2 regions of the Streptomyces sp. NPDC058701 genome follow, and region 1 is predicted to be linked to the other one. Evidence: predicted binding sites of a transcription regulator. Region 1 holds the regulator's gene; the other holds the start of a gene.

Region 1 (15,084 bases):
CCGGTGCGGGTACTCGCCGGGCACCCGGCGTGGGCCCGGCTGCTGCCTTCCACGCGGGTGGAGGTGGTCGCCCGGCTGGCTCCGGCCCGGGAGGGGGAGCGGGCGGTGGCGCTGCTGCGGCCGGGCGGGGACACCCCGCCCGCGGTGACCGGCGGCCCGAGCGCCGCCCAGCGCGTGGCGGGCCGGCTGAGGGCCGGGCTGCGCGAGGCCACCGAAGGCCTCGCGCCGGACGCGCGGGCGCTCCTGCCGGGCCTGGTCGTCGGCGACACCTCCCGGGTGCCGCCCGACCTGGACGAGGCGTTCCGGGCCACCGACCTGCTGCACCTCCTGGCCGTCTCGGGGTCCAACCTGACCGTGGTGCTGTTCCTGCTCATCGGGCCGCCCGCCCGCGCGCAGCGGGCCGAGCGGCGCGGGCTTGCCCCCCTCCTCGGGCTCTCGCTGCGGGCGACCGCCCTGTGCGGGGGCGCCCTGACCCTGGCGTTCGTGGTGGTCTGCCGGCCGGAGCCGAGCGTGCTGCGGGCCGCGGCCTGCGGGGCGCTCACCCTGGCCGCCCTCGCCACAGGGAGGCGCCGCTCCCTGATCCCCGCCCTGGCCGCCGCCGTGCTGCTGCTCGTGCTGTACGAGCCGTGGCTGGCCCGCAGCGCGGGCTTCCTGCTCTCCGTCCTGGCCACCGGGGCCCTGCTGGCCCTCGCCCCCCGGTGGAGCGCGGCCCTGCGCGGGCGCGGGATGCGGCCGCGGCTCGCCGAGGCGGTGGGGGCCGCGGCGGCCGCCCAGGCGGTGTGCGCCCCCGTGGTCGCGGTGCTCGCGGCCCGGGTCAGCCTGGTGGCGGTGCCGTGCAACCTGCTGGCCGAGCTCGCGGCGGGCCCGGCCACCGTGCTCGGATTCGCGGCGCTCGCCGCGGCCCCGGTGTCGATGCCCGCCGCGGAGGTGCTCGCCCGGTGCGCCGGCGTGCCGGCCGGGTGGATCGCCGCCGTGGCCCGGGCCGGGGCCCGGCTGCCGGGGGCCGAACTGCCCTGGCCGGGCGGGGTCGGCGGGGGCCTGCTGCTGGCCGCCGCGACGCTGGCCTTCGCGGGCCTCTGCGCCCGGTTCGGCCGACGGCGGTGGGTCTGCGCCGCCTTGGCCGTGCTGCTGCTCCTCGCCGTCCTGCGGCCGCCCCAGCTGGTCCGTACGCTCGCGCACTGGCCTCCGCCCGACTGGAGGCACGTCCAGTGCGCCGTGGGCCAGGGGGACGCCGGCGTCCTCGCACTCGGTCCCGGCACGGCCGTGGTGATCGACGCCGGCCCGGAGCCCGGCCCCGTGGACGCGTGCCTGCGGACCCTGGGCGTGCGCCGCGTGCCGCTGCTCGTGCTGACGCACTTTCACGCGGACCACGTGGGAGGCCTGCACGGCGTGCTGCGAGGACGGTCCGTGGGTGTGATTCAGGCCACCACACTGGAAGAGCCGCCGGGGCAGGCCCAGTTCGTCCGCCGGGCCGCGGCCGCCGCGGGAGTACCCGTCGTACCGGCGGCGGCGGGGGAGCGGCGCAGGGCCGGACCGCTGGAGTGGGAGGTGCTGTGGCCGCCCGCCGGACCGCCGCCCGGCGGACCCAACGACGCGAGCATCGCCCTGCTCGTACGCGGTGCGGGGCTCACCCTGCTCCTGCTGGGAGACCTCGAACCACCAGCCCAGCAGGCCCTCTTGAGCCACCATCCGGAACTGGGACCGGTGGACGTCCTCAAAGTCGCCCACCACGGCTCGGCGCACCAGGACCGCGAACTGCTCGCCCGCGTCCGACCGCGGTTCGCCATCGTCCCGGTCGGTGCGGAGAACCGCTACGGGCACCCCGCACCAGGTACGCTCACGCGACTGCGGGCGATGGGGACGACCGTGCTGCGCACCGACACCGACGGCTCGATCGCCGTGGCCGGGGCCGGACCGGGGATGCGGGCGTTTCCGGCCAACCGGCGCCGGAGCCGGCACGGGCATACCGGGCGCGACCCTGCCGTTTGCCCCGAACCCGACAGCATGATCGAATTCCTTTTCGCCAGAGCGGCACAAGTCCACACAGCACGGGGGTGCACAGACCATGTTCGGGCGACGACGGGGGATGGAGACGGCCGGGAGTTCCGGCCCGCACGCATCCGCCACACTGACGCTCCCGCCGACGGCGCGTCTGCTCAGCTGCCGGGTCCTCGACACGGTCCACCAGCCGGTCCGGCTGGCGGCGTTCGAGGTGACCGACCCGATCGGCCGCCGGATCGTCAGCGGGGAGACCGACCCGTACGGCGGGTTCACGGCGGCCGTGCCGGAGGGGGAGTACCGGCTCTCGGTGACCGCCGAGGGGTACGCACCGTTCCACGGGGCGACGATCGTGGGGGATCCGGCGCAGCCCGGCACCGCGGAGATCATCCTGGACGCGGTGGAGCCGCCGCTGCTGCCGCAGCCCGGCCACTGGGAACTCGACCCGACGCATTCGTCGATCGGCTTCTCGGCCCGCCACATAGGGTTCGCGCGCATCCGCGGCCGGTTCAACACCTTCGCCGGCGCGGTGCGGATCGCGGAACGCATGGAGGACTCCTCCATGCACGTGATCATCGACGCGGCGAGCATCGACACGGGACTGCGGATGCGGGACGACCACCTGCGGTCCGCGGACTTCCTGGACGCGGTCCGGCACCCCACGGTGGAGTTCTACAGCGAGCGGTTCATCCACCGCAGCGGCAGCCGCTGGGCCGTCGCGGGCGCCCTGACCCTGCACGGGGTCAGCCGCTCCGTGACCCTGGACACCCGGTATCTGGGCCTGGGCACGGGCTTGGAGGGCGAGCCCAGGGCGGCCTGCCGGGCCACGGCCGAACTGCACCGCGAGGACTTCACCCTGAACTGGCAGTCGGTGCTGGCGCACGGGATCGCGGCCATCGGGTCGGGCGTCGACGTGACGCTGGACGTCCAGATCGTCCACAAGGCCTGACGGGGTCAGGGAGCTTCCAGCCAGCCCTCGTAGGCGTCGGCGAGCGAGTCGAGCGCGGCCGGGTCCAGTTGTTCCCGCGGGTCCTCGACGACCACCAGCCACTGGGCGTCCTCGGCGTCGTCCTCGCCGGCCAGGGCGTCGCGGACCAGCTGCGGCTCCTCCGGCAGGCCGAAGAGGTCCGCGGCCTCCCGCGCCACTTCCTCGGCGGCGTCGCGGTCGGGCAGGACGAGTACATGTCGCACGTTCACGCGACCATTCTGGGGCACGCGGCGCGGCGGGCTGTCAGTGCGTCGTGGGATGCTGGAGCCGATGGCCACCAGGAAGAACTCCACCGACGATCCGCTCGCCCCGCTCATCCTCGCGGTGGGGCAGGAGGACCTGCTGCTCGACCGCGCCGTGCGGGAGGTCGTGACGGCCGCCCGCGCCGCCGACGCCGATACGGACGTGCGCGACCTCGCCCCGGAACAGCTCCAGCCCGGCACGCTGGCCGAGCTGACGAGCCCGTCGCTCTTCTCCGAGCGCAAGGTGCTGATCGTGCGCAACGCGCAGGACCTGTCGGCGGACACGGTCAAGGAGGTCAAGGCGTACCTCGCCGCGCCCTTCGAGGAGATCAGCGTCGTGCTCCTCCACGCGGGCGGCGTCAAGGGCAAGGGGCTGCTCGACGCGGCCCGGAAGGCCGGGGCCCGCGAGGTCGCCTGCCCGAAGATGACCAAGGCGGCGGACCGACTGGCCTTCGTACGGGGCGAGTTCCGCACCCTGGGCAGGTCGGCGACACCCGAGGCGTGCCAGACCCTGGTGGACGCGATCGGCAGCGACCTGCGGGAGCTGGCGAGCGCGGCGGCGCAGTTGTGCGCGGACGTCGAGGGCACCATCGACGAGGCCGTGGTCGGCCGGTACTACACGGGCCGGGCGGAGGCCTCCAGCTTCACGGTGGCCGACCGGGCCGTCGAGGGGCGCGCGGCGGAGGCACTCGAAGCGCTGCGCTGGTCCCTCTCCACCGGGGTGGCCCCGGTGTTGATCACCAGCGCCCTGGCTCAGGCGGTACGGGCGATCGGCAAGCTGGCCTCCGCCCCGCGCGGTGCCCGTCCGGGCGACCTCGCCCGGGACCTGGGCATGCCACCGTGGAAGATCGACCGGGTCCGCCAGCAGATGCGGGGCTGGTCGGCCGACGGCGTCGCCGACGCGCTGCGCGCCGTGGCCGCCGCCGACGCGGGCGTCAAGGGCGGCGGCGACGACCCCGAATACGCGCTGGAGAAGGCCGTGGTGGCCGTCGCCCACGCCGCCCGCCCGCCCCGCCGCTAGGGCCTCAGTTCCGGATCGCGCCGGGCCCGTGCCGTACCCGGCCCGGCCGTACCCGGCTCGTGCGCGTACCGGCGCAGCCGCTCGAACCGGCTGCACGCGCCCGAGCGCGGGCGGACCGGTGGCTTCCCGTGGTGCACGGCACCGGACGGCGCGGGGCCGTGGGCCGGCGGGGTCCGGCAGCCGCGGGATCCGTCCGGATCAGGACGCAAAGAAGCCCCCCAGTGGGGACCAGGGGGCTTCCACGCTGGTCAGCGTGGCGTACCAGCCAGCGTGCCGTGTCTGGAAAGTCACGAGGTGTGCCGCACTTGCCGCGGCTCGCGCGAGCAGGCCGCGTGCGGCGCGGTGTGCCGGTCTGGAGCGGAAGAGAGGGCCCGCTGAGTCCCTACCGGCGATTCACATCGAGAGCTCAGCCCTGCAGGGCGGCAACCTTGGTGGCCAGCGCCGACTTCTTGTTGGCGGCGGCGTTCTTGTGGATGACGCCCTTCGAGACAGCCTTGTCGAGCGCACGCGCGGCAGCGCGAGAAGCCACGGTGGCCTTCTCGGCGTCACCGGCGACGACGGCCTCGCGGGCCTTGCGGATCGCGGTCTTGAGCGAAGACTTGACGGCCTTGTTGCGCAGGCGCGCCTTCTCGTTCGTCTTGTTCCGCTTGATCTGGGACTTGATGTTCGCCACGAATAGAGCCTTTTCAGGTTCAGAGTTTTGTGCTTCGGATTGCGTCCCGCAGCTGAGAGGGCATACGAGACACAGCCACCCAGGCTACCAGGCACTCTGCGGGTGGCCCAAACCGAGCGCACTGCCCCGTCCATGGGACCATGGGAGTCTGCGTACAGGTCCGAGATCCCGCCGTCGAGAGCGACGGGAGCCGGATCCGCGCTCCGACCGACGCTCCGCAAACGCTTCCGACTGCGACCCGAGAATCAGGACACTGCGTGCCCGCGATCCCCAGCCACGTGCCCGAGCCGAGCCGTACCGACCCGGCGCTGATCCGCAACTTCTGCATCATCGCGCACATCGACCACGGCAAGTCGACCCTTGCCGACCGGATGCTCCAGCTCACCGGTGTGGTCGACCAGCGGCAGATGCGCGCCCAGTACCTCGACCGCATGGACATCGAGCGTGAGCGCGGCATCACGATCAAGTCCCAGGCGGTCCGGCTGCCCTGGGCGCCGAACACGGGTGAGGACGTGGGCAGGACCCACGTCCTCAACATGATCGACACCCCCGGGCACGTCGACTTCACCTACGAGGTCTCCCGCTCCCTCGCCGCGTGCGAGGGCACCGTCCTGCTCGTGGACGCGGCCCAGGGCATCGAGGCCCAGACCCTCGCCAACCTGTACCTGGCGATGGAGAAGGACCTCGCGATCGTCCCGGTCCTGAACAAGATCGACCTGCCGGCCGCCCAGCCGGAGAAGTTCGCCGAGGAGCTCGCGAACCTGGTCGGCTGCCAGCCGGAGGACGTCCTGCGCGTCTCGGCCAAGACCGGCCTCGGCGTGGACGTGCTGCTGGACAAGATCGTCGCCACGGTCCCGGCCCCCGTCGGCCCCAAGGACGCCCCGGCCCGCGCCATGATCTTCGACTCGGTCTACGACTCGTACCGCGGCGTCGTGACCTACGTCCGTGTCGTCGACGGCCAGCTCAACAAGCGCGAGCGCATCCGGATGATGTCGACCGGCGCCACCCACGAGCTGCTGGAGATCGGCGTCTCCTCGCCGGAGATGACCCCGGCCGACGGCATCGGCGTCGGCGAGGTGGGCTACATCATCACCGGCGTGAAGGACGTCCGTCAGTCCAAGGTCGGTGACACCATCACCAGCCTGCACAATGGCGCGACCGAGGCCCTCGGCGGCTACAAGGACCCGCGCCCGATGGTGTTCTCCGGCCTGTACCCGCTCGACGGCTCGGACTACCCGGACCTGCGCGAGGCCCTGGACAAGCTGCAGCTCAACGACGCCGCGCTGGTCTACGAGCCGGAGACCTCGGCGGCGCTCGGCTTCGGCTTCCGCGTCGGCTTCCTCGGCCTGCTCCACCTGGACGTGGTGCGCGAGCGCCTGGAGCGCGAGTTCGGCCTCGACCTGATCGCCACCGCGCCGAACGTGGTCTACCGCGTCGTCATGGAGGACGGCAAGGAAGTCTCCGTCACCAACCCGAGCGAGTTCCCCGAGGGCAAGATCTCGGACGTGTTCGAGCCGGTCGTCCGGGCCACCCTGCTCGCGCCCTCCGAGTTCATCGGCGCGATCATGGAGCTCTGCCAGCAGCGCCGCGGCACCCTCCTCGGGATGGACTACCTCTCCGAGGACCGCGTCGAGATCCGCTACACGCTCCCGCTCGCGGAGATCGTCTTCGACTTCTTCGACCAGCTGAAGTCCAAGACGCGCGGCTACGCCTCCCTGGACTACGAGCCCACCGGCGAGCAGTCCGGCAGCCTGGTCAAGGTCGACATCCTGCTGCACGGCGACAAGGTCGACGCCTTCTCCGCCGTCTGCCACAAGGACGCCGCCTACGCCTACGGCGTGCGCCTGGTCGCCAAGCTGCGCGAGCTCATCCCGCGGCAGGCCTTCGAGATCCCGATCCAGGCGGCCGTCGGCTCCCGCGTCATCGCCCGCGAGACCATCCGCGCCATTCGCAAGGACGTCCTCGCCAAGTGCTACGGCGGTGACATCTCCCGTAAGCGGAAGCTGCTGGAGAAGCAGAAGGAGGGCAAGAAGCGGATGAAGATGGTCGGCTCCGTGGAGGTCCCGCAGGAGGCCTTCATCGCCGTCCTCTCCAGCGACGAATCCGGCGGCAAGAAGAAGTAGCGACCGCTGTGGAACGAGGCCCTCACGCTCCGGCGCGAGGGCCTCTTTCGTTATGAACCGGCCGCTTGCGGGCTCTTACGCACCAGCCGGACGGCCTCTAGTCTGATCACTGCTCGACGGTTACTCGCCAGTCACTAACCGGCACGTCTCAAACCCGCCAGTCCCAAGCGCCCCCCAAGCGCCCCACGCCCACGCACTGCCGCGTGGACCGGTCCGGAGGATGTCGTGAGCGACACACAGACCATGATCGAGAACCGCCCGCCCACCGTGGCGGCCCTCTTCCTTGACCGCGTTGCCGCCACCCCGGACGCGGAGGCGTACCGGTTCCCGGTCCCCGCGGCCGGCGGCCCGGGCGCCCCCGACGAGTGGAAGTCGCTCAGCTGGGGCCAGGCGGCCGAGCGGGTCTTCTCCATCGCCGCCGGCCTGATCACCCTGGGCCTCGAAGCGGAAGACCGGGTCGCCCTCGCGTCCAACACCCGGGTCGAGTGGATCCTCGCCGACCTCGGGGTGATGTGCGCGGGCGCCGCGACCACCACCGTCTACCCGAGCACCAACGCGGAGGAGTCGGCGTACATCCTCGCCGACTCGTCCAGCCGGGTGCTGATCGCCGAGGACGCCGCGCAGCTGGCCAAGGCCCGCCTGCACCGCGCGGACCTGCCCGGGCTGGCGCACGTCGTCGTGCTGGAGGCCGCCGACGCGGTTCCCGCCGACGGGGACCCGGACGGCTGGGTGATCTCCCTCGCCGACCTGGAGAAGCGCGGCGCGGCGCACCTCGCCGAGAACCCGGGCGCGGTGAAGGAACGGATCTCGGCGATCACCGCCGACCAGCTCGCCACCCTCATCTACACGTCCGGGACCACCGGCCGCCCCAAGGGCGTACGGCTGCCGCACGACAACTGGTCGTACATGGCCAAGGCGACGGTGGCCACCGGCCTGATCACCAAGGACGACGTCCAGTACCTGTGGCTGCCGCTGGCCCACGTCTTCGGCAAGGTCCTGACCTCCGGCCAGATCGAGGTCGGTCACGTCACCGCCGTCGACGGCCGCATCGACAAGATCATCGAGAACCTGCCGATCGTGCAGCCGACCTACATGGCGGCCGTCCCGCGCATCTTCGAGAAGGTCTACAACGGGGTCGCCGCCAAGGCGCGGGCCGGCGGCGGGGCCAAGTACAAGATCTTCCAGTGGGCGGTCGGCGTCGCCCGCGAGTACGCGAAGGTCACGCAGGACAACTTCCGGCGCACGGGCAACGCCACGGCGCCCTTCGGCCTCACCACGAAGCACAAGATCGCCGACGCGCTCGTCTACTCCAAGCTCCGCGAGGCCTTCGGCGGCAACCTGCGCGCCGCCGTCTCCGGGTCCGCGGCCCTGGCGCCCGACATCGGCTACTTCTTCGCCGGCGCCGGCATCCACATCCTGGAGGGCTACGGCCTCACGGAGTCCAGCGCCGCCTCCTTCGTCAACCCGGGCGAGGCCTACCGCACCGGCACCGTCGGCAAGCCGCTCCCCGGCACCGAGGTCCGCATCGCCGACGACGGCGAGATCCTGCTGCGCGGCCCCGGCATCATGGAGGGCTACCACGGGCTCCCGGAGAAGACCGCCGAGGTGCTGGAGGCGGACGGCTGGCTGCACACCGGGGACATCGGCGAGCTGTCGGCCGACGGCTACCTGCGGATCACCGACCGCAAGAAGGACCTGATCAAGACCTCGGGCGGCAAGTACGTCTCCCCGGCCGAGGTCGAGGGCCAGTTCAAGGCGATCTGCCCGTACGTGTCGAGCATCGTGGTGCACGGCGCGGACCGGAACTTCTGCTCGGCGCTGATCGCCCTCGACGGACCCGCCATCCTGGGCTGGGCCGCCGAGAACGGGCTGGAGGGCAAGACGTACGCGCAGGTCGTGGCCGCCCCGGAGACGACGCGGCTGATCGAGACGTACGTGCAGACCCTCAACGAGGGCCTCCAGCGCTGGCAGACGGTGAAGAAGTTCCGGCTGCTGCCCCGGGACCTCGACGTGGAGCACGGCGACCTCACTCCGAGCCTGAAGCTGAAGCGGCCCGTGGTCGAGCGTGAGTTCAAGCACCTGATCGAGGAGATGTACGCGGGCTCCCGCGAGGCGTAGCGCCCCTGCGGGCTCGGCGGGGAGGGCCGGCGGCCCCTCCCGCCGAGCCCGCCGTTCCCGGGCGGTGCGGCGGGTGCGGGACAATGGGCGCATGCCTTCCGCACTGCCCGACGGTGAACCCATGCCCGAAGACGGCTCGCTCCCGTCGCACGCCCTGGCGGGCGCCGGCGAGCGGCCGCTCGGCTTCTACCTGCACGTCCCGTACTGCGCCACGCGCTGCGGGTACTGCGACTTCAACACCTACACGGCCACGGAGCTGCGGGGCACCGGCGGCGTGCTCGCCTCCCGGGAGAACTACGCCGACACCCTGATCGACGAGGTCCGCCTCGCCCGCAAGGTGCTCGGAGACGACCCCCGCGCCGTGCGCACCGTCTTCGTCGGCGGCGGCACCCCCACGCTGCTCCCGGCCCGCGACCTCGTACGGATGCTCGCGGCGATCCGGGACGAGTTCGGCCTGGCCGAGGACGCCGAGGTCACCACCGAGGCCAATCCGGACTCCGTGGACCCGCAATACCTGGCCGAACTGCGCGCCGGCGGCTTCAACCGGGTCTCCTTCGGCATGCAGAGCGCCCGGCAGCACGTCCTGAAGGTCCTCGACCGCACCCACACCCCCGGGCGGCCCGAGGCGTGCGTCGCGGAGGCACGCGCGGCGGGCTTCGAGCACGTCAACCTCGACCTGATCTACGGCACGCCGGGGGAGTCCGACGAGGACTGGCGGGCGACCCTGGCCGCCGCGCTCGGCGCCGGACCGGACCACGTCAGCGCGTACGCCCTCATCGTCGAGGAGGGGACGCAGCTCGCCCGCCGCATCCGCCGCGGCGAGGTGCCGATGACGGACGACGACGTGCACGCCGACCGCTACCTGATCGCCGACGAGGTCATGGCACAGGCCGGGTACCACTGGTACGAGGTGTCGAACTGGGCCACCACCGAGGCCGGCCGCTGCCTGCACAACGAGCTGTACTGGCGCGGCGCCGACTGGTGGGGCGCGGGCCCCGGCGCGCACTCGCACGTCGGCGGCGTCCGCTGGTGGAACGTGAAGCACCCCGGCGCCTACGCCGCCGCCCTGGCCGGGGGCAGGTCCCCGGGCGCCGGGCGCGAGCTGCTGTCGCCGGAGGACCGGCGGGTCGAGCGGATCCTGCTGGAGCTGCGACTGCTGGACGGCTGCCCGCTGACGCTGCTGGCCCCGGCGGGCCTCAGGGCGTCCGCGAAGGCCCTCGCGGACGGACTCCTGGAGTCCGGCCCGTACGCGGCCGGGCGGGCCGTGCTGACCCTGCGCGGGCGCCTGCTGGCCGACGCGGTGGTCCGGGACCTGGTGGACTGACACCCACCGCCGCACGGGCGCCGTGCGACGCGCGGCGACGAACCGGCCGCGAGGGGTCTCGGGGCGGCGCCCCGACCGCGACGCGCGGACGGACCGGCCGCGACGGGTTTCAGGGCGGCGGGACTCTGCCCACGGGCCTCAGGGCGCCGTGACGAAGTCGATGAGCTCCTCGACACGGCCCAGCAGCGTCGGCTCCAGGTCCTTGTACGAGGTCACCCGCGACAGGATGTGCTGCCAGGCGGCCCCCGTGTTCTCCGGCCAGCCCAGGGCCCGGCACACGCCCGTCTTCCAGTCCTGGCCGCGCGGCACCACCGGCCACGCGGGGATGCCCAGCGCGGACGGCTTCACCGCCTGCCAGACGTCCACGTACGGGTGGCCCGCGATCAGCACGTGCGGGGAGTCCACCGAAGCCGCGATCCGGGACTCCTTCGAACCCGGCACCAGGTGGTCCACGAGGACGCCGAGCCGGGCGTCCGGACCCGGCCCGAACTCCGCCACGACGGCCGTGAGGTCGTCGATCCCCTCCAGGTACTCCACCACCACGCCCTCGATCCGCAGGTCGTCGCCCCAGACCCGCTCCACCAGCTCGGCGTCGTGCCGGCCCTCGACGTAGATCCGCCCGGCCCGCGCCACCCGCGCCCGTGCCCCCGGGACGGCGATCGACCCCGAGGCCGTGCGGGACGGCGCCACCGGGCCCCGGGGCGGACGGACCAGGGTCACCACCGCGCCGTCCAGCAGGAACGCGGCGGGCTCCATCGGGAACACCCGCCGCTTGCCGAACCGGTCCTCCAGGGTCACCGTGCCCGCCTCGCAGCCCACCACCGCGCCGCAGAAGTCCGTACCGGCGACCTCGACCACCAGATCGGGCTCCGCCGCCACCTCGGGCACGGCCCTGGGGCGCTTCCACTGCGGGGTCAGGTCGGGGGAGTACTCGCGCATCCGGCCGACACTAGGAGAGGCGCGGCGATCACGCCTCCGACACGCCGAAACGCGCGGCCAGTGTGGCGCGTTGCGCACGGACGAAGGCCGCGTCGACCACCGCTCCGTGACCCGGCACGTACAGGGCGTCGTCGCCGCCCAGGGCCAGCAGCCGGTCCAGGGCGTCCGGCCAGCGCGCCGGCAGCGCGTCGTCGCCCGCCTGCGGCTCGCCGGACTCCTCGACCAGGTCCCCGCAGAAGACCGTCTCCCGCTCGCCGGGGACGAACACCGCCAGGTCGTGCCCCGTGTGCCCCGGCCCCACGTTGGCCAGCAGCACCCGCACCCCGCCCAGCTCCAGCGTCCACTCGCCCGACACCGGGTGCCGGGGGAGCACCAGCAGCTCGACGGCCTCAGCCGCCTCCCTGCCGGACAGCCCGTGCCGCACGGCGGACGCCCGCAGCGACTCCCGCCCTGTGTCCAGGACGGAGTCCAGCCCGACCGCGGCGTACACCTCGGCCCCGGAGAAGGCGGCCGCGCCCAGCACGTGATCGAAATGCCCGTGGGTGAATGCGATATGGGTCACGCGGCGACCCGTCAGCCGCTCGGCCCCGGCGCGGATCTCCGCGCCCTCGCGCAGGCACGAACCGGGGTCCACGAGGAGCACCGCATCGTCCCCCACCACCAGTCCCACGGTGCAGTCCCACACCGGAAGGCGCCGCCGCCCGGCCCGTCCGGTCAGCCCTTCCCAGCCCGCCTCTTCCCATCGCACGTCCATGCCGCGACGCTACCCTGACGGGCCGCCCTTGCCAGGGTCTGACCACCCGGCCGTACACTGAGCGGGGGATCTCTGGCACTCGGACGACCAGAGTGCCAACGGAGAGCCAACGAAACGCCGGCGGAAACACGGCGCCGGACCACAGCTGGAGGTGTGCGCGATGCTCAGTGAACGCAGGCTCGAAGTGCTGCGCGCCATCGTCCAGGACTATGTCGGGACCGAGGAGCCGGTCGGCTCCAAGGCGCTGACCGAGCGGCACCGGCTCGGCGTCTCGCCGGCCACCGTGCGCAACGACATGGCCGTGCTGGAGGACGAGGGCTACATCGCCCAGCCGCACACCAGCGCCGGACGCATCCCCACCGACAAGGGCTACCGCCTCTTCGTCGACAGGCTGGCGGGGGTCAAACCCCTGTCGACGCCCGAGCGCCGGGCCATCCAGAACTTCCTCGACGGCGCGGTGGACCTCGACGACGTCGTCGGGCGCACGGTGCGGCTGCTCGCGCAGCTCACCCGGCAGGTCGCCGTCGTCCAGTACCCCTCGCTGACGCGCTCCACCGTGCGCCACGTCGAGCTGCTGTCGCTGGCCCCGGCCCGGCTGATGCTCGTACTGATCACGGACACCGGGCGCGTCGAGCAGCGGCTCATCGACTGCCAGACCCCCTTCGGGGAGGCCTCGCTCGCGGACCTGCGGGCCCGGCTCAACAGCCGGGTCGTCGGCCGCCGCTTCACCGATGTGCCCCCACTCGTCCAGGACCTCCCCGAGTCCTTCGAGGCCGACGACCGAGCCACGGTGTCCACCGTGCTCGCGACGCTCCTCGAAACCCTGGTCGAGGAAGCCGAAGAACGGCTGATGATCGGCGGAACCGCCAATCTCACCCGCTTCGGACACGATTTTCCCCTGACGATCAGGCCGGTGCTCGAAGCGCTGGAGGAGCAGGTCGTGCTCCTCAAGCTGCTGGGCGAGGCCAGTGAGTCGGGAATGGCCGTACGGATCGGGCATGAGAACGCCTACGAGGGACTGAACTCCACGTCGGTCGTCTCGGTCGGTTACGGTTCGGGCGGCGAAGCAGTCGCCAAACTCGGCGTGGTCGGACCGACCCGCATGGACTACCCCGGAACGATGGGAGCGGTACGCGCAGTGGCACGTTACGTCGGACAGATCCTGGCGGAGTCGTAAGTGGCCACGGACTATTACGCCGTTCTCGGCGTGCGCCGCGACGCTTCCCAGGACGAGATCAAGAAGGCATTCCGGCGGCTTGCGCGCGAGCTGCACCCGGATGTGAACCCCGATCCCAAGACGCAAGAGCGTTTCAAGGAGATCAACGCGGCGTACGAGGTGCTCTCGGACCCGCAGAAGAAGCAGGTCTTCGACCTCGGCGGCGACCCGCTGTCCTCCTCGGGCGGCGGCGGGGGCGCGGGCGGATTCGGCGCGGGCGGCTTCGGCAACTTCTCCGACATCATGGACGCCTTCTTCGGACAGGCCTCGCAGCGCGGACCGCGCTCGCGGACCCGCCGCGGCCAGGACGCCATGATCCGCCTGGACCTGGAACTGGACGAGGCGGCCTTCGGGACCACCAAGGACATCCAGGTCGACACGGCCGTGGTGTGCACCACCTGCTCCGGCGAGGGCGCCGCCCCCGGCACCTCGGCGCAGACGTGTGACATGTGCCGCGGCCGCGGTGAGGTCTCGCAGGTCACCCGGTCCTTCCTGGGCCAGGTCATGACCTCGCGCCCCTGCCCGCAGTGCCAGGGCTTCGGCACCGTCGTCCCGACCCCGTGCCCCGAGTGCGCGGGCGACGGCCGGGTCCGGTCCCGCCGCAGCCTCACGGTCAAGATCCCGGCGGGCGTCGAGAACGGCACCCGGATCCAGCTGTCGGGCGAGGGCGAGGTCGGCCCCGGCGGCGGCCCCGCCGGCGACCTGTACGTGGAGATCCACGAACTGCCGCACCAGACCTTCCAGCGCCGCGGGGACGACCTGCACTGCACGGTCACCATCCCGATGACGGCGGCCTCCCTGGGCACCAAGTGCCCGCTGGAGACGCTGGACGGCCTGGAGGAGATCGACATCCGGCCCGGCACCCAGTCCGGGCAGGCGATCCCGCTGCACGGGCGCGGCGTCACGCACCTGCGCGGCGGCGGGCGCGGCGACCTCATCGTGCACGTCGAGGTCACCACCCCGAACAAGCTGGACGCCCAGCAGGAGGAGCTGCTGCGCCAGCTCGCGAAGCTGCGCGGCGAGGAGCGGCCCACGGGCCAGTTCGCGCCGGGCCAGCAGGGCCTGTTCAGCCGCCTGAAGGACGCCTTCAACGGCCGCTGAGCGGCCGGCGGGCACGCGTACGGGCCCGGTCGGGGGAGACCCCCGGCCGGGCCCGCCGCATCGGGTCCGGCGGGTCCGGATGCGGACCATGCCAGGCGAATGCCGTGATTCGGTGCGATGAGCGGGACATGGCACGATGCAGTCCATGTCCACCGCACCGAACGGTCTGTCTCCGTACCCGATCGTGCAGGCCCCCATGGCGGGCGGCGCCTCGTGTCCGCCGCTCGCCGCGGCCGTGTGCGAGGCGGGCGGACTGGGCTTCCTGGCCGGCGGGTACAAGACCGCCGACGGCATGTACCAGGAGATCAAGCAGGTGCGCGCCCTCACCCGGCGCCCGTTCGGCGTCAACCTCTTCCTGCCGCAGACCGGCTACGTGGACCCGGCGGCCGTCGAGGCGTACCGCGGACAGCTGGCGGGCGAGGCGAACTGGTACGGGATCTCCCTCGCCGCCGACGACATCATGGGCACCTCCGACGACGGCTACGACGCCAAGCTCGCGATCCTCCTGGAGGACCCGGTCCCCGTCGTCTCTTTCACCTTCGGCCTCCCCTCGGGCGCGGCGCTCACCGCGCTGCGCAAGGCCGGTA
Region 2 (15,084 bases), on a different contig from region 1:
GAGCTTCTTGGCCCAGGCCGCGTCGCTGCTGAGCAGGGCGCGCTCCTCCGGACCCAGCGAGTCGTCCGGCCGCTCCGGCATCTCGTCGGAGGGCACGGCAGTGCTGCCCGGGTGGCGCATGGCGGCCCGCTGCAGATCGGCGACCTTGTGCGCGGCGATGGCGAAGACGAAGGCCTCGAAGGGCCGGCCGGTGTCGCGGTAGCGCGGCAGGGCCATCAGGACGGCGACGCAGACTTCCTGCGCCAGGTCCTCCACGAAGTGGCGGGCGTCACCCGGAAGGCGGGACAGCCGCGAGCGGCAGTAGCGGATGGCGAGGGGGTGCACGAAGGCGAGCAGGTCGTGCGTGGCCTGCTCGTCACCCTCCACCGCGCGGCGTACGAGCGCGCTGACGGCTCCGGCGTTGCCGCCTCGGGCGGCGCCGGTGGGGCCTGTGGGCTCGGGTGACCCCGGGGCCTCGTCGTCGCGCATCAATCCATGGTGCCTTGACGCCGGAGGATTCGCGGCACCATGGCCCTGGTTGTGCGTCGAAGCGTTATGAGCGGGTGCGCCGGAACTCATGCTCTGCGCCTCCCCTCCCGCTCGGCCGAATCGTCCCCGAGGACGGGGACCCCACATCTCCAAGAATGCGGCACACCCTCAAGGATGCGGCATCGCGCACGAAGCGACACGTCCCGCGGGCCGTGCTCCGCGAATTCCCGGGTGCGCCGCCCCGTCCGCCGGCGGCGGACGGGACCGCTCGGACGGTCCGCCGTCGGCGGACCGGTCCGGGTCCGGGGCGGGTCAGCGCACCAGGCCCCAGCGGAAGCCGAGTGCCACGGCGTGCGCCCGGTCGGACGCGCCGAGCTTCTTGAACAGCCGTCGGGCGTGGGTCTTGACCGTGTCCTCGGAGAGGAAGAGCTCGCGCCCGATCTCCGCGTTGGACCGGCCGTGGCTCATGCCCTCCAGCACCTGGATCTCACGCGCGGTGAGCGTGGGCGCGGCGCCCATCTCGGCCGAGCGGAGCCGGCGCGGGGCCAGTCGCCAGGTCGGGTCGGCGAGGGCCTGGGTGACCGTGGCCCGCAGTTCGGCGCGCGAGGCGTCCTTGTGCAGGTAGCCCCGGGCGCCGGCGGCGACCGCGAGGGCCACGCCGTCCAGGTCCTCGGCGACCGTCAGCATGATGATGCGGGCGCCGGGGTCGGCCGAGAGCAGCCGGCGAACCGTCTCCACACCGCCGAGCCCGGGCATCCGTACATCCATCAGAATGAGGTCGGAGCGGTCGGCACCCCAGCGGCGGAGGACTTCCTCGCCGTTGGCCGCCGTCGTCACACGCTCGACGCCGGGCACGGTGGCAACCGCACGACGGAGCGCCTCTCGGGCAAGCGGGGAGTCGTCGCAGACGAGGACGGATGTCATGACCGCCCTCCGCAGCTGCTGATGCGCGTCACCTTGAGCCTCCAGGCTGGTACGTATCGTCACCTGTGCGGTCGATGTCCCCGGACACCTGTCCGAGAACTTCTTGGTTCAACCGCCTTCACACTCTCAACGATGGTCACTCGAAAGAGTTACGGGTCGGACGGACACCTTCGGCACTCTACGTGAGGACGCGATCACATCGGAGGAGCCACGGGCTCCGTGTCGTCCATATGGAGCTATGCCCTATTTGGCGGCTTTCCTTCCGTTTGGCGCATGTCTGAGGCTAGATTCCCAATGAGTCATATTTACATCTACTCAGACAGTAGGTGTGGAGACATGGACCGTATCCGCCTCAGTACCGGCACCAAGAGGGACTACCAATGGCAGATTTCTCCCGCCTCCCCGGACCGAACGCCGACCTCTGGGACTGGCAGCTCCTCGCCGCCTGCCGCGGGGTCGACAGCTCCCTCTTCTTCCACCCGGAAGGCGAGCGGGGCGCGGCCAGGAGCGCGCGCGAGGCCTCGGCTAAAGAGGTCTGCATGAGATGCCCGGTGCGTTCGGAATGCGCCGCGCACGCACTCGCCGTCCGCGAGCCCTACGGGGTGTGGGGCGGCCTCACCGAGGACGAGCGCGAGGAGCTGATGGGCCGCGCCCGACACCGTCTGATCCCCGCGTCGACGGCGATCGGGCCGAACGCGCAGCAGCACTGACCGGAACCCGCGAAACGTCAGAAGGAACGTTTCTGTCACGCCTCCGCCGATGACCCGGCGGGGGCGCCGCCGGGGTGTCGCGCCCCGGCCGGGGGCGCCGCCGCGCCCGCGGTCAGCGCGCGCCGGCCCGGACCAGCTCGGCCAGGGTCGCGGCCACGGCCGGGACCCTGGCCAGGTCGGGCAGGGTCAGCGCCACGACCTCGCGCTCCACGGCCGGCTCCACCCGTACCGTGCTCACGCCCTTGGCCCGTACGGACTCCACCGCGAGCTCCGGCAGCACCGCCACGCCCAGGCCGGCGCCGACCAGGCCGACCACCGCCGGGTAGTCGTCGGTGGCGAAGTCGATGCGCGGGGTGAACCCCGCGTCCTCGCACACCTCCACCAGGTGGCGGCGGCAGCGCGGGCAGCCCGCGATCCAGGCCTCGTCGGCCAGCTCCGCCATGCCCACCCGCTCGGCCCCGGCCAGCCGGTGCCCCTCGGGGACCAGCCCGACGAGCCGGTCGGTCAGGAGCGGCCGGACCACGAGGTCCTCCCACTCCGCGGCGGCCGCCGGCGAGCCCCCGTACCGGAAGGCCAGCGCCACGTCGCAGTCGCCCTCGCGCAGCATCTCCACCGAGCGCGGCGGTTCGGCCTCCACGAGGGAGATGCGGGTCCCGGGGTGCTCGGCCCGCATCGCCGCGAGGGCGGTGGGCACCAGCGTGGAACTGCCGCTGGGGAAGGACACCAGCCGGACCCGGCCCGCGCGCAGCCCGGCGATGGCCGCGACCTCCTCCTCGGCGGCGGTCAGCCCGGCCAGGATCCCCGCGGCGTGCCGGACCAGGGCCTCGCCGGCCTGGGTGAGCCGCATCTCGCGGCCGGTGCGGATGAGCAGCGGGGTGCCCGCCGACTGCTCCAGCGCCTTCATCTGCTGGGACACGGCGGGCTGGGTGCAGCCCAGCTCACGGGCGGCGGCGGAAAAGGAGCCGGTCCCGGCGACGGCGCGCAGGACCCGGAGATGACGTGCCTCGATCACCCATCGAGCATAAGCCCTGCTTTGACCGCGGTGCGAATATCCGTACGACCCTTTGGGGCCGTTCGGCTAGCGTGTCCGCATGGTCTCCATGCATCTGATCTCCGTGAACGTCGGCCGGGCCACGGCCGTCGAGTACGCCGACACCGGGACGACCGGCATCGGCAAGCGCCCCGTTCCGGGGCCGGTCCGCGTGTCCGCCCCGGGGCCGAAGGCGACCGGCGCCGGCAGCGGCCTGGAGGGCGACGTCGTGTGCGACCGGCGCCACCACGGCGGCGACCACCAGGCCGTGTACGCGTACGCCCGCGAGGACCTGGACTGGTGGGAGGCCGAGCTGGGGCGCGAGCTGCCGCCCGGCCTGTTCGGCGAGAACCTGACCACCAGCGGGGTGGACCTGAGCGGAGCGGTGCTCGGCGAGCGCTGGGAGGTCGGCCCGGAACTGGTCCTGGAGGTCTCCTCCACCCGCATCCCGTGCCGGACCTTCCAGGGTGTGCTGGGCGAATCCGGCTGGGTCAAGCGGTTCACCCGGGAGAACCGTCCGGGCGCGTACCTGCGGGTGGTCCGCGAGGGCCGGATCTCCCCCGGCGACCGGATCGTGATCACCCACCGCCCGGAGCACGAGGTGACCTCGTCGTTCCTGTTCCGCGCCTGGACCACCGAGCGGGCGCTGCTGCCGCGGGTCCTGGCCGCGGGCGAGGCCCTGGCGCCCGACGTGCGCGAGACCGCGCTGGCGTACGCGGCCGGGCACGGGGCGCGCCGGGCCGTCGGCCGGGGCCGCTAGGTTGCGCCTATGACGACTGCGTTGATTACGGGATCCACGGCGGGCATCGGCGCCGCCTTCGCCCGGCGGCTCGCCGCCCAGGGGCACAACCTCGTCCTGGTGGCACGGGACACGAAGCGGCTCGGCGCCCAGGCGACCGAGCTGCACGACCGGCACGGCATCGAGGCCGAGGTGCTGGCCGCCGACCTCGCCACGGAGGAGGGGATCGCGGCGGTCGAGCAGCGCCTGGCCGACCGCACGCACCCCGTCGACCTGCTGGTGAACAACGCCGGCTTCGGCAACAAGGGCCGCTACCTCGACGTCCCCATGGCGGACGAACTGACCATGCTGAAGGTGCACGTCGAGGCGGTCCTGCGGCTGACCTCGGCGGCGGCCGGGCCGATGCGCTCGCGCGGCCGCGGCGGGGTCATCAACGTGGCCTCGGTGGCCGCGTTCCTGCCGCGCGGCACGTACGGGGCGAGCAAGGCCTGGGTCGTGCAGTTCACCCAGGGGGCGGCGAAGGACATGGCGGGTTCCGGGGTGCGCCTGATGGCCCTGTGTCCCGGCTTCGTGCGGACGGAGTTCCACCAGCGGGCCGGCATGGGCACGGACAACATCCCGGGCTGGCTGTGGCTGGACGCCGACAAGCTGGTGACCGCCGCCCTGGCCGACCTGGCCCGGGGCAAGACGGTGTCGATCCCGGACCCGCGGTACAAGGCGCTGATGGGCGTGGTGAAGCTGACGCCGCGCGGGCTGCTGGGCGGGATGTCCTCGCGCACGGGTCGCAAGTACGGGCCCCAGTAGTGCGCGGAGCTCCGGCTCCCCCGGTGACCGGCGAGTAAACCCGCCATATGGGTGAAATCTCCCTAAACTGGACGTGTCCCATCCACCTCGGGAGGCGACACGATGACATTCGTACAGGTAATCGATTACGAGACCCGTCGGTTCGACGAGATGAACACGCTCCTCGACCGCTACACGGAGCAGACCAGCGGCAGGCGCACGGTCACCCACACGATGATCGGCCGGGACCGGGAGGCCGGGACGCACTACGTCGACCTCGTCGAGTTCCCCTCGTACGAGGAGGCGATGAAGAACTCCCGGCTCCCGGAGACCGACCTGATGTTCCAGGAGATGGTGGCCCTCTGCGAGGGCATGCCGACGTTCATGAACCTGGACGTGGTCCGCGAGGAGCACCTCGACAAGCTGGTCGCGCGGCGGGTGTTCGAGGACATCGTCTGCAAGGGCGACCTCGACGCCGTCGACGCGTGCTTCGCGGCCGACTACACCGACCACGACGTCATGGAGACCCCGGGCGGGAGCGACGGGCGCGACGGCATGCGGCGGACCATCGGCATGTGGCGGGACGCCTTCGACTTCTCCTTCGACCTGACGCGGCAGATCGCCGAGGGCGACTGCGTCACCACCCTGTGGGACTGGAAGGGCACCCAGAAGGGCGAGTTCATGGGGGTCGCGCCGACCGGGAAGAGCGTGGCCATGTCGGGCTGCACCACCTTCCGGATGGAGGACGGCATGATCGCCGAGGGCTGGTGGTACTACGACGCCCCCGGCCTGATGCGGCAGATGGGCGTGATGCCCGGCTAGCCGCCCCGCCCCGGGCCCCGGCCCGCGCCCCGGCACGGGGAAGCCCCGGTCACCCCCGCTTGGCAGCGGTGACCGGGGCTTTCTCGTGGAACGTGGAGCGTGGTGCTGCGATCAGTGGCTGTGGCCGTGACCGTGGCCGTGACCCGCGTCGCCCTCGTCCTCGGCCGGCTTCTCGACGACCAGGGTCTCGGTCGTGAGCAGCAGGGAGGCGATGGAGGCGGCGTTCTCCAGCGCGGAGCGGGTGACCTTCACCGGGTCGATGACGCCGGCCTTGACCAGGTCGCCGTACTCGCCGGTGGCGGCGTTGAAGCCCTGGCCCTTGTCGAGCTCCGCCACCTTCGCGGTGATGACGTAGCCCTCGAGGCCGGCGTTCTCCGCGATCCAGCGCAGCGGCTCGACGGCGGCGCGGCGCACGACCGCGACACCGGTGGCCTCGTCGCCGGTCAGGCCGAGGTTGCCCTCCAGGACCTTGACCGCGTGGACGAGAGCGGAGCCACCGCCGGAGACGATGCCCTCCTCGACCGCGGCGCGGGTCGCCGAGATGGCGTCCTCGAGGCGGTGCTTCTTCTCCTTGAGCTCCACCTCGGTGGCGGCGCCGACCTTGATGACGCAGACGCCGCCGGCGAGCTTCGCCAGGCGCTCCTGCAGCTTCTCGCGGTCCCAGTCGGAGTCCGTGGACTCGATCTCGGCCTTGATCTGGTTGACACGGCCGACGACTTCCTCGTGGCTGCCGCCACCGTCGACGATGGTCGTGTCGTCCTTGGAGATCGTGACGCGGCGGGCGGTGCCCAGTACGTCCAGACCGGCCTGGTCGAGCTTGAGGCCGACCTCCTCCGCGATGACGGTGGCACCGGTGAGGGTGGCGACGTCCTGGAGCATGGCCTTGCGACGGTCACCGAAGCCGGGGGCCTTGACGGCGACCGCGTTGAAGGTGCCGCGGATCTTGTTGACGACGAGGGTGGAGAGCGCCTCGCCCTCGACGTCCTCGGCGATGATCAGCAGGGGCTTGGAGGCGCCGGCCTGGATGACCTTCTCCAGCAGCGGCAGGAGGTCCTGGATCGAGGAGATCTTGCCCTGGTGGATCAGGATGTACGGGTCATCGAGGATGGCCTCCATACGCTCCTGGTCGGAGACCATGTACGGCGAGAGGTAGCCCTTGTCGAAGGCCATGCCCTCGGTGAACTCCAGCTCCAGGCCGAAGGTGTTGGACTCCTCGACGGTGATGACACCGTCCTTGCCGACCTTGTCCATCGCCTCGGCGATGAGCTCGCCGACCTGCTGGTCCTGCGCGGAGAGCGCGGCCACGGCGGCGATGTCGGACTTGTCCTCGATCGGACGGGCGGTCGCGAGGAGCTCCTCGGAGACGGCCTTGACCGCGGCGTCGATGCCCTTCTTCAGGGCGGCCGGGGACGCGCCCGCGGCGACGTTGCGCAGACCCTCGCGGACCAGCGCCTGAGCCAGCACGGTGGCGGTGGTGGTGCCGTCGCCCGCGATGTCGTTGGTCTTGGTCGCCACCTCCTTCACGAGCTGCGCGCCCAGGTTCTCGTACGGGTCGTCCAGCTCGACTTCGCGAGCGATGGTGACACCGTCGTTGGTGATGGTGGGGGCGCCGAACTTCTTGTCGATGACGACGTTGCGGCCACGGGGGCCGATCGTCACCTTGACCGTGTCGGCAAGCTTGTTGACGCCGCGCTCGAGGGCGCGACGGGCGTCCTCGTCGAACTTCAGGATCTTCGGCATGGGAGCGGTTCAGTCCTCTCGTTGCGATCCTCGGCCGCTCACCGCGACCTCCACCGCCTAGAACGAACTGCGCCCCTCGCCGCCCGGCATCAGCAGGGTGACCAGGGGCGCAGCTCAAACAAAATCTGGAAGCGAATTACTTCTCGACGATCGCGAGCACGTCGCGAGCCGAGAGGACGAGGTATTCCTCGCCGCTGTACTTCACTTCGGTGCCGCCGTACTTGCTGTACAGCACGATGTCGCCGACGGAGACGTCCAGCGGGAGACGCTGGCCGTCCTCGAAGCGACCCGGGCCAACCGCGAGGACGACGCCCTCCTGGGGCTTCTCCTTCGCGGTGTCCGGGATGACCAGGCCAGAGGCCGTGGTCTGCTCGGCGTCGAGCGGCTGGACCACAATGCGGTCCTCGAGCGGCTTGATGGCAACCTTGGAGCTGGCGGTCGTCACGATCCGACCTCCCCCTTCGGAGATGCGGGGTTAACTGTCTGAGGTGGCGACCAGGTCGATCCGTCGTCGCGGGTGCCGGACCTGCCTGTCGCTGTGTTGGCACTCACCAGGGGCGAGTGCCAGGTGCGACACTATTCCGGCGATTAGCACTCGGTCAAGCGGAGTGCCAATTCTCGCCGCCGGGTGTGGCGCGGGACGGGCCCCGGAAGGGGCGAAATCCCGGCCCCCAGGGCCTTCCTGACCCTTTTTCCTCTCACCGCGAACGGGCCGTGGTGACCGGCGCGGGGTGGGACCTGCGCTCGTTCGCGCAGCAGGCGAAGAACCCGTCCGGCGGAAGGCCGCCCTCCACGACACTCCCCGTCGAGCGGTTCGGAAGGAACCGCGGGGAGGACGTGAACGTCGTAGATGATATGAAGATAAAACGCCTCATTGCAGAGCAGATCGGACCCAAGGCCGCTGCCGCCCCCGGCGCGCCGGACACCGCTCCCTCCGCACCGGGCACGCCCGCGGCGTCCGGCGGCGCGTCCGGCGAGGCGTCACCCCCGGCGTCCCGCGACGGGGCACCGCCCTCGGCGCCCGCCCCCTCGGCCTCCCCCCAGGACGGCGGCGGCATCCCGTGCGTGGACTGAAGCCGCTGACGCCGGCGGGCTCCCGCCGGCGCACCGAGGCCCTGCTCCTGGTGTTCGTCGTCATCCTCGCCGTCCTCGGCCACGCCGGCGCGGGCCTCGGCATGAACGGCGAGCTGCCACCCAACCTGGCCGGTTTCACGGTCAGCATGACGCTGCTCTCGCTCGTGGGGCACCTGGGCGTGCGCCGCTTCGCGGCCTACGCCGATCCGCTGGTCTTCCCGCTGGCCATGCTCCTGACCGGGCTGGGGCTGGTGCTCCTGCACCGCCTCGACCAGGGGTACATCGAGCGGTACGGCGCGGACGCCAACGCGCCGGGTCAGCTGATGTGGACGGTGGTCGGGGTCGCCGCCTGCCTGGGGGTGCTGGCCCTGCTGCGGGACCACCGGCTGCTCCAGCGGTTCATCTACATCACGATGGCGGTCGCGCTGGTGCTGCTGATCGCGCCGGCGTTCTTCGGCGCGGACACCTACGGTGCGAAGCGCTGGATCATCCTCTTCGGCTTCTCGCTCCAGCCCGGCGAGTTCGTGAAGATCATGATCGCGGTCTTCTTCGCCGGCTACCTGGTCGTCCACCGCGACTCGCTGGCCCTGACGGGCCGCAAGGTCCTGGGCGTGCGGCTGCCCCCGATGCGCCAGCTCGGTCCGATCGTCACCGTCTGGATCGTCTCGATGCTGGTGCTCGTCTTCGAGCGGGACCTCGGCACCTCGCTGATCTTCTTCGGCGTGTTCGTGGTGATGCTGTACGTCGCCACCGAGCGCACCGGCTGGATCGTGTGCGGCCTCGTCATGGCCTCGCTCGGGGCGTTCGTGGTGGGCTCGACCGAACCGCACGTCAAGGCGCGCGTCGCCGCCTGGTTGGAGCCCCTGTCGTACTACTGGGCGAACCGGCCGACCGGGGTCACCTCCGATCAGTCCGCGCAGGCGCTGTTCAGCTTCGGCACGGGCGGCATCTCCGGGACGGGCCTCGGGCTGGGGCATCCGGAGCTGATCAAGTTCGCGGGCCGCAGCGACTTCATCCTCACCACGGTCGGCGAGGAGCTCGGCCTGGCCGGGGTGATGGCCGTGCTGCTCCTCTACGCGCTGCTCGTGCAGCGGGGCCTGCGGATGGCGCTGGCCGCCCGCGACCCGTTCGGCAAGCTGCTGGCGGTGGGGCTGGCCTCGGCGCTGGCCCTGCAGGTCTTCGTGGTCGCGGGGGGCGTCACGGGCCTGATCCCCCTGACGGGCAAGGCGCTGCCGTTCCTGGCGAAGGGCGGCTCGTCCCTGCTGGCCAACTGGATCATGATCGCGCTGCTCCTGCGCATCAGCGACAGCGCGGAGCGCCAGCGCGAGGCGGACACCCTGGGGCCGGCCGAGATCACGATCACCCCGGGGGCGGCGGGGGCGGGCGCCGCGACGGCGGGTGCGCGGGCGGGCTGACGGCGGACGGACCGACAGCGGGCCGGCGCGCGGCGCCGACGCCCCGGGGGCGGCCACGGCACGGCCACGGGCCACGCGGGCACGGTCGCGGCACGGCCACGGGCCACGCGGACACGGCGACGGCTAGAGGTAGTCCTCCAGGCGCCCTATCCGGTAGCCCTGTTCCTGTATCCGCTGGAGCATCCGCGTCGTCATCTGGGTCTCCGTGGCGCCCTTGAGCTCCGACGGGCCCCGGAAGTGCGCCAGGACGATGTCCCCCGGCTTGAGGGCGGAGCCCTCGGCGTACTGGAAGTTGTTGATCTGCATCGAGACCCGCCACAGCACCACGTCGCTGACCCCGCACTCCGCGGCGGCCCGGAGGGTGTCGTCGTTGTAGTTGCCGAAGGGCGGGCGGAAGAGCGTCGGGCGCGTGCCGAAGCGTTTCTCCAGATGCTCCTGCTGGCCGCATATCTCCTTCTTCTGCGCCGCGAAGGGCAGGGTCCGCAGGTTCGGGTGCGTCAGCGTGTGGTTGTTGACCGTGCTCGCCGAGCCGTTGTCGCGGAGCTGCTCGAAGTGCCCGTAGTCCGCCGAGGCCACGCTGTGGGTGAGGAACATCGAGATCGGCAGCTTCAGGTCGGCCGCCATCTTCAGGAACTCGGGGTCCTTCTCCGCGCCGTCGTCGAAGGTCAGGAAGACGACCTTGTCGTCCGGCGCGACGGGTATCCGGTCCACCACGGCCGCCCTGCCCGGGGCGGCCTGCGGACGCCCGGGCTTCCGGGCGGGCTTGGGCGCGTAGGCGACGGGGGCCGTCAGGCCCCACTTCCGGTACGCCTCGTCCGAGGGGTTCCCCGGCCCCGAGGGCGACCCCGAGGGGGTCGCCGACGGGGTGCCGGAGGGCCCGGCGGCCGGGGCCTCCTGCGTCGCCTTGCGACCCAGCCGTTCGATCGGGTCCACGCTGTCCCCGCACCCCGTCAGGGACAGCGCGAGCGCGCCGGCCGCCAGCGTTCCGGCTACCAACCGGCGCGCGTGCTTCACAGATAGTCCTCCAGGCGGGCCACGGAGTACCCCTTGTCCGTGACGGTCTTCATGACATGACGGATCATGTCAGGCATGGTTCCCTTCCAGTCCTCCCGCCCCCGGAAGTGCGTGAGGATGATGTCGCCCGGGTGCAGGTCGCGGTCCCACTCCCGGTAGTCCATCCGGTTCGTGAACGCCTCGGCGTTCCACAGCGGGACGGCCTTGATGCCGCAGGACTTCGCCGCGCGCAGCGTGTCCTGGTTGTAGTTCCCGTACGGCGGCCGGAAGAGCGTCGGCCGCTTGCCGAACTGCTTCTGCATCATGTCCTGCTGGCCGCAGATCTCCTGGCGCTGCTTCTCGTACGACAGCGCCGGCATGTAGCGGTGGTTGAGGGTGTGGTTGTTGAGGGTGACGCCCGCGGCCTGCATCTGCTTGAAGTAGGGGTAGTTGTCGTTCACGACGTAGTCGCTGAGGAACGCCGTGTACGGGATCTTCAGCTCCTGCATCATCTTCAGGAACTCGGGATCCTTCTCCGCGCCGTCGTCGATCGTCAGGAAGACGACCTTGTCCTCGGTGGGCACGGTGGTGAAGACCGGCGGGTACTCCTCCTGGTCCTCGACCTCGAAGCCGTCGCGCGTGGTGATCTCGGGCTTCTCCTTCGGCGCAGCCGGCGCCGTGAGCGGCGGCTTGACCAGCCCCCACTTCTTCGCCGCGGCGATGCGCGCCTGCTGGGCCGCCTTCGCCTTCTCCGCGGCGCTGAGGGCGCCGGCCGCGCCCGCCTCCGTGCCCTTGCCCGCCTTGGGCTTCACCGGTGCCTCGGAGCCGGAGGAGCACGCCGTCCCGAGGGCGGCGACCAGCAGGGCGGCCACGGCCACCCCGAACCGGCCGCGCGGACCCGCCGCGTACCGGTGACCGTGTAGCGTCTTATCTTCCTTTTGTCCGACTAGCTGCATAGTTGCGCATCCTGGCACCGGACACGCACCCTCCCGGGAAGACACCGCGAGCGGAATCCCACCTTCCACCGGGTGGCCCACACCGCCCGCGCGTCGGGCGGGCGCCGGTGCGGGAACCCCCGGGCTCCGTCGGATCCCCGCGCGACCGGTCAGGAACGGAGAAGCGAAATCCGCCGCCGCCTCGTAGCGTCGGAGGCATGGACATCAAGCTCGCGCAGTGCTTCATCGCGGTGGACGACCACGACCGCGCGCTCACCTTCTACCGGGACGTCCTCGGCCTGGAGGTGCGGGGCGACGTCGGGTACGCCGGGATGCGGTGGGTGACCGTCGGCTCATCCGCGCAGCCGGGTGTGGAGATCGTCCTCGAACCGCCGCTCGCCGACCCGGGCGCCTCCCCCGACGACCGGCAGGCCATGGCGGAACTGCTGGCCAAGGGCCTGCTGCGGGGCGTGATCTTCTCCACCGAGGACTGCGACGCCACCTTCGAGCGCATCCGGGCCGCCGGCGGCGAGGTGGTGCAGGAGCCGTTCGACCAGCCGTACGGCGTGCGCGACTGCGCGTTCCGCGACCCGGCGGGCAACATGCTCCGCTTCACCCAGGCACGCAAGCCGTAGTGCCCCGCCGGCACCGCCCGCCGGCACCGCAGCCCGCGCGCCCGGCAGTCGGCGCGCGGTCGGCCCCCGCCCCGCAGTGAGGGAGAGACAGGACAGGATGAGCAAGGCCAAGAGGTCGGACCCGCGGTCGCCCGCCCCGCACCCCGCCGACGGACACGACCTGATCCGCGTGCACGGCGCGCGCGTGAACAACCTCAAGGACGTCAGCGTCGAGATCCCCAAGCGCCGTCTGACGGTGTTCACCGGCGTCTCCGGCTCCGGCAAGAGTTCCCTGGTGTTCGGCACGATCGCCGCGGAATCGCAGCGGATGGTCAACGAGACGTACAGCGCCTTCGCGCAGGGCTTCATGCCGACGCCCGCGCGGCCCGAGGTGGACGTGCTCGAAGGCCTGACGACGGCGATCATCGTCGACCAGCAGCGGCTGGGCGCCGACACCCGCTCCACCGTGGGCACCGCCACCGACACCAACGCGATGCTGCGCATCCTCTTCAGCCGGCTCGGCACGCCGCACATCGGCTCGCCCAACACCTTCTCCTTCAACGTCGCCTCGGTCCGGGCCAGCGGCGCGGTCACGGTCGACCGCGGCGCCGCCAGCCGCACCGTGAAGCAGACCTTCACCCGCACCGGCGGCATGTGCACGCGGTGCGAGGGCCGCGGCACGGTCTCCGACATCGACCTCACCCAGCTCTACGACGACTCCAAGTCGATCGCCGAGGGCGCGTTCACCATCCCCGGCTGGAAGTCGGACAGCTGGTGGACCGTGCGGACCTACGCCGAGTCGGGCTTCCTCGACCCGGAGAAGCCGATCCGCAGGTTCACCAAGAGGGAGATGCAGGACTTCCTGTACCGGGAGCCGACCAAGGTCAAGGTCGAGGGCGTGAATCTCACCTACGAGGGGCTGATCCCGAAGATCCAGAAGTCCTTCCTCTCCAAGGACCGGGAGGCGATGCAGCCGCACGTCCGGGCGTTCGTGGACCGCGCGGTCACCTTCACCGCCTGCCCCGACTGCGACGGCACCCGGCTCAGCGAGGCGGCCCGGTCGTCGCGGATCGCCGGGATCAGCATCGCCGACGCCTGCGCGATGCAGATCAGCGACCTCGCCGCGTGGATCCGCGGCGTCGAGGAGCCCTCGGTGGCGCCGCTGCTCGCCACGCTGCGGCAGACCCTCGACTCGTTCGTGGAGATCGGTCTGGGTTACCTTTCCCTCGACCGGCCGTCGGGCACGCTGTCGGGCGGGGAGGCGCAGCGCGTCAAGATGATCCGCCACCTCGGTTCCCCGCTCACCGACACCACGTACGTCTTCGACGAGCCGACCGTCGGCCTGCACCCGCACGACATCCAGCGGATGAACGACCTCCTGCTGCGCCTGCGGGACAAGGGCAACACGGTGCTCGTCGTCGAGCACAAGCCGGAGACGATCGTCATCGCGGACCACGTCGTCGACCTCGGCCCCGGCGCCGGCACGGCCGGTGGCACCGTCTGCTTCGAGGGCGGCGTCGAGGAGCTGCGCGGCAGCGACACCGTCACCGGCCGCCATTTCGCCGACCGGGCCACCCTCAAGAAGACGGTGCGCGAGTCCACCGGCACGCTGGAGATCCGCGGCGCGAGCACCCACAACCTGCGGGACGTCGACGTCGACATCCCGCTCGGGGTCCTCGTGGTCGTCACGGGCGTCGCCGGCTCCGGCAAGAGCTCGCTCGTGCACGGGTCGCTGCCCCGGCGGTCCGGGGATGCGGGCGAGGGCGTGGTGGCGGTCGGCCAGGAACCGATCCGCGGCTCGCGGCGGAGCAACCCGGCGACGTACACCGGGCTGCTCGACCCGATCCGCAAGGCGTTCGCCAGGGCCAACGGGGTGAAGCCCGCGCTGTTCAGCGCCAACTCCGAGGGCGCCTGCCCCGGTTGCAACGGCGCCGGCGTGCTCTACACCGACCTGGGGATGATGGCCGGAGTCGCCACCACCTGCCTGGAGTGCGACGGGAAGCGGTTCGAGGCCTCGGTCCTGGAGTACCGCTTCGGCGGCCGCGACATCAGCGAGGTGCTCGCCATGCCGGTGAGCGAGGCGGAGGAGTTCTTCGGCTCCGGGGAGGCGCGCACCCCCGCCGCGCACGCGATCCTGCGCCGTCTCGCCGACGTCGGGCTGGGCTACCTCAGCCTCGGCCAGCCGCTCACCACCCTGTCCGGCGGCGAGCGCCAGCGCCTCAAGCTGGCCACGCACATGGCGGAGAAGGGCGGCGTGTACGTCCTCGACGAGCCGACCGCCGGGCTGCACCTCGCCGACGTCGAGCAGCTGCTCGGCCTGCTCGACCGGCTCGTCGACTCCGGGAAGTCGGTCATCGTCGTCGAGCACCACCAGGCCGTCATGGCGCACGCCGACTGGATCGTCGACCTCGGTCCCGGCGCCGGCCACGAGGGCGGCCGGATCGTCTTCGAGGGCACCCCCGCCGACCTGGTCGCCGACCGCTCCACCCTCACCGGGCAGCACCTCGCGGCGTACGTGGACGCCTGACCGGCGGCGCGCGGGCCGCCGCGCGGGCCGCCGCGCGCCCCCCGCCCCCGCGAGCCCGCCCCCGCCCGGGGGGCCGGGGGCGGGACGTCGCCGACAATGGACCCGTGACCCCCGAAGACTTCGCCGCCCTCCTCACCCCCGAGGGCACCGCCCTCCTCGCCTCGCTCCGTGACCACGACCCCGCCCAGGAGCTGGCGCTCGCCACCCGGCTGCGCCGCGAGCACCCCGCCGGCCTGGTCTCCGCCGCGCTGGGGCAGGCCCGACTGCGGCAGCGCGCGGTGGCGAAGTTCGGCGAGGAGGACGCCTACCG

What was found. Region 1 encodes HrcA, which represses chaperone genes, less so after heat shock. Its sites were predicted from a motif close to TTNGCACTCNGNNNNNCNGAGTGCNAA; they were not measured.
Region 2: a site for HrcA is predicted at 7,805-7,831, ahead of groES (co-chaperone GroES). Genes of this name have one in related genera too.

What each region holds. Positions count from the first base shown of each region.
Region 1 is NZ_JBHXSY010000004.1:93,782-108,865, forward strand. Features, by position in the region: partial or broken gene ACFWW8_RS05335 (ComEC/Rec2 family competence protein) at 1-1,929, shown strand, start outside; gene ACFWW8_RS05340 (YceI family protein) at 2,066-2,947, shown strand; gene ACFWW8_RS05345 (hypothetical protein) at 2,953-3,195, opposite strand; gene holA (DNA polymerase III subunit delta) at 3,257-4,249, shown strand; gene rpsT (30S ribosomal protein S20) at 4,656-4,922, opposite strand; gene lepA (translation elongation factor 4) at 5,180-7,045, shown strand; gene ACFWW8_RS05365 (AMP-dependent synthetase/ligase) at 7,271-9,163, shown strand; gene hemW (radical SAM family heme chaperone HemW) at 9,255-10,487, shown strand; gene ACFWW8_RS05375 (DUF3097 domain-containing protein) at 10,626-11,426, opposite strand; gene ACFWW8_RS05380 (MBL fold metallo-hydrolase) at 11,455-12,180, opposite strand; gene hrcA (heat-inducible transcriptional repressor HrcA) at 12,341-13,357, shown strand; gene dnaJ (molecular chaperone DnaJ) at 13,358-14,497, shown strand; gene ACFWW8_RS05395 (nitronate monooxygenase) at 14,643-15,084, shown strand, end outside.
Region 2 is NZ_JBHXSY010000018.1:102,917-118,000, reverse strand. Features, by position in the region: gene ACFWW8_RS20975 (sigma-70 family RNA polymerase sigma factor) at 1-468, opposite strand, end outside; gene ACFWW8_RS20970 (response regulator transcription factor) at 781-1,392, opposite strand; gene ACFWW8_RS20965 (WhiB family transcriptional regulator) at 1,773-2,102, shown strand; gene ACFWW8_RS20960 (LysR family transcriptional regulator) at 2,215-3,114, opposite strand; gene ACFWW8_RS20955 (MOSC domain-containing protein) at 3,203-3,892, shown strand; gene ACFWW8_RS20950 (SDR family NAD(P)-dependent oxidoreductase) at 3,902-4,675, shown strand; gene ACFWW8_RS20945 (ester cyclase) at 4,778-5,476, shown strand; gene groL (chaperonin GroEL) at 5,588-7,216, opposite strand; gene groES (co-chaperone GroES) at 7,353-7,661, opposite strand; gene ACFWW8_RS20930 (hypothetical protein) at 8,054-8,290, shown strand; gene ACFWW8_RS20925 (FtsW/RodA/SpoVE family cell cycle protein) at 8,278-9,705, shown strand; gene ACFWW8_RS20920 (polysaccharide deacetylase family protein) at 9,829-10,719, opposite strand; gene ACFWW8_RS20915 (polysaccharide deacetylase family protein) at 10,716-11,576, opposite strand; gene ACFWW8_RS20910 (VOC family protein) at 11,852-12,268, shown strand; gene ACFWW8_RS20905 (ATP-binding cassette domain-containing protein) at 12,366-14,774, shown strand; gene ACFWW8_RS20900 (methyltransferase domain-containing protein) at 14,879-15,084, shown strand, end outside.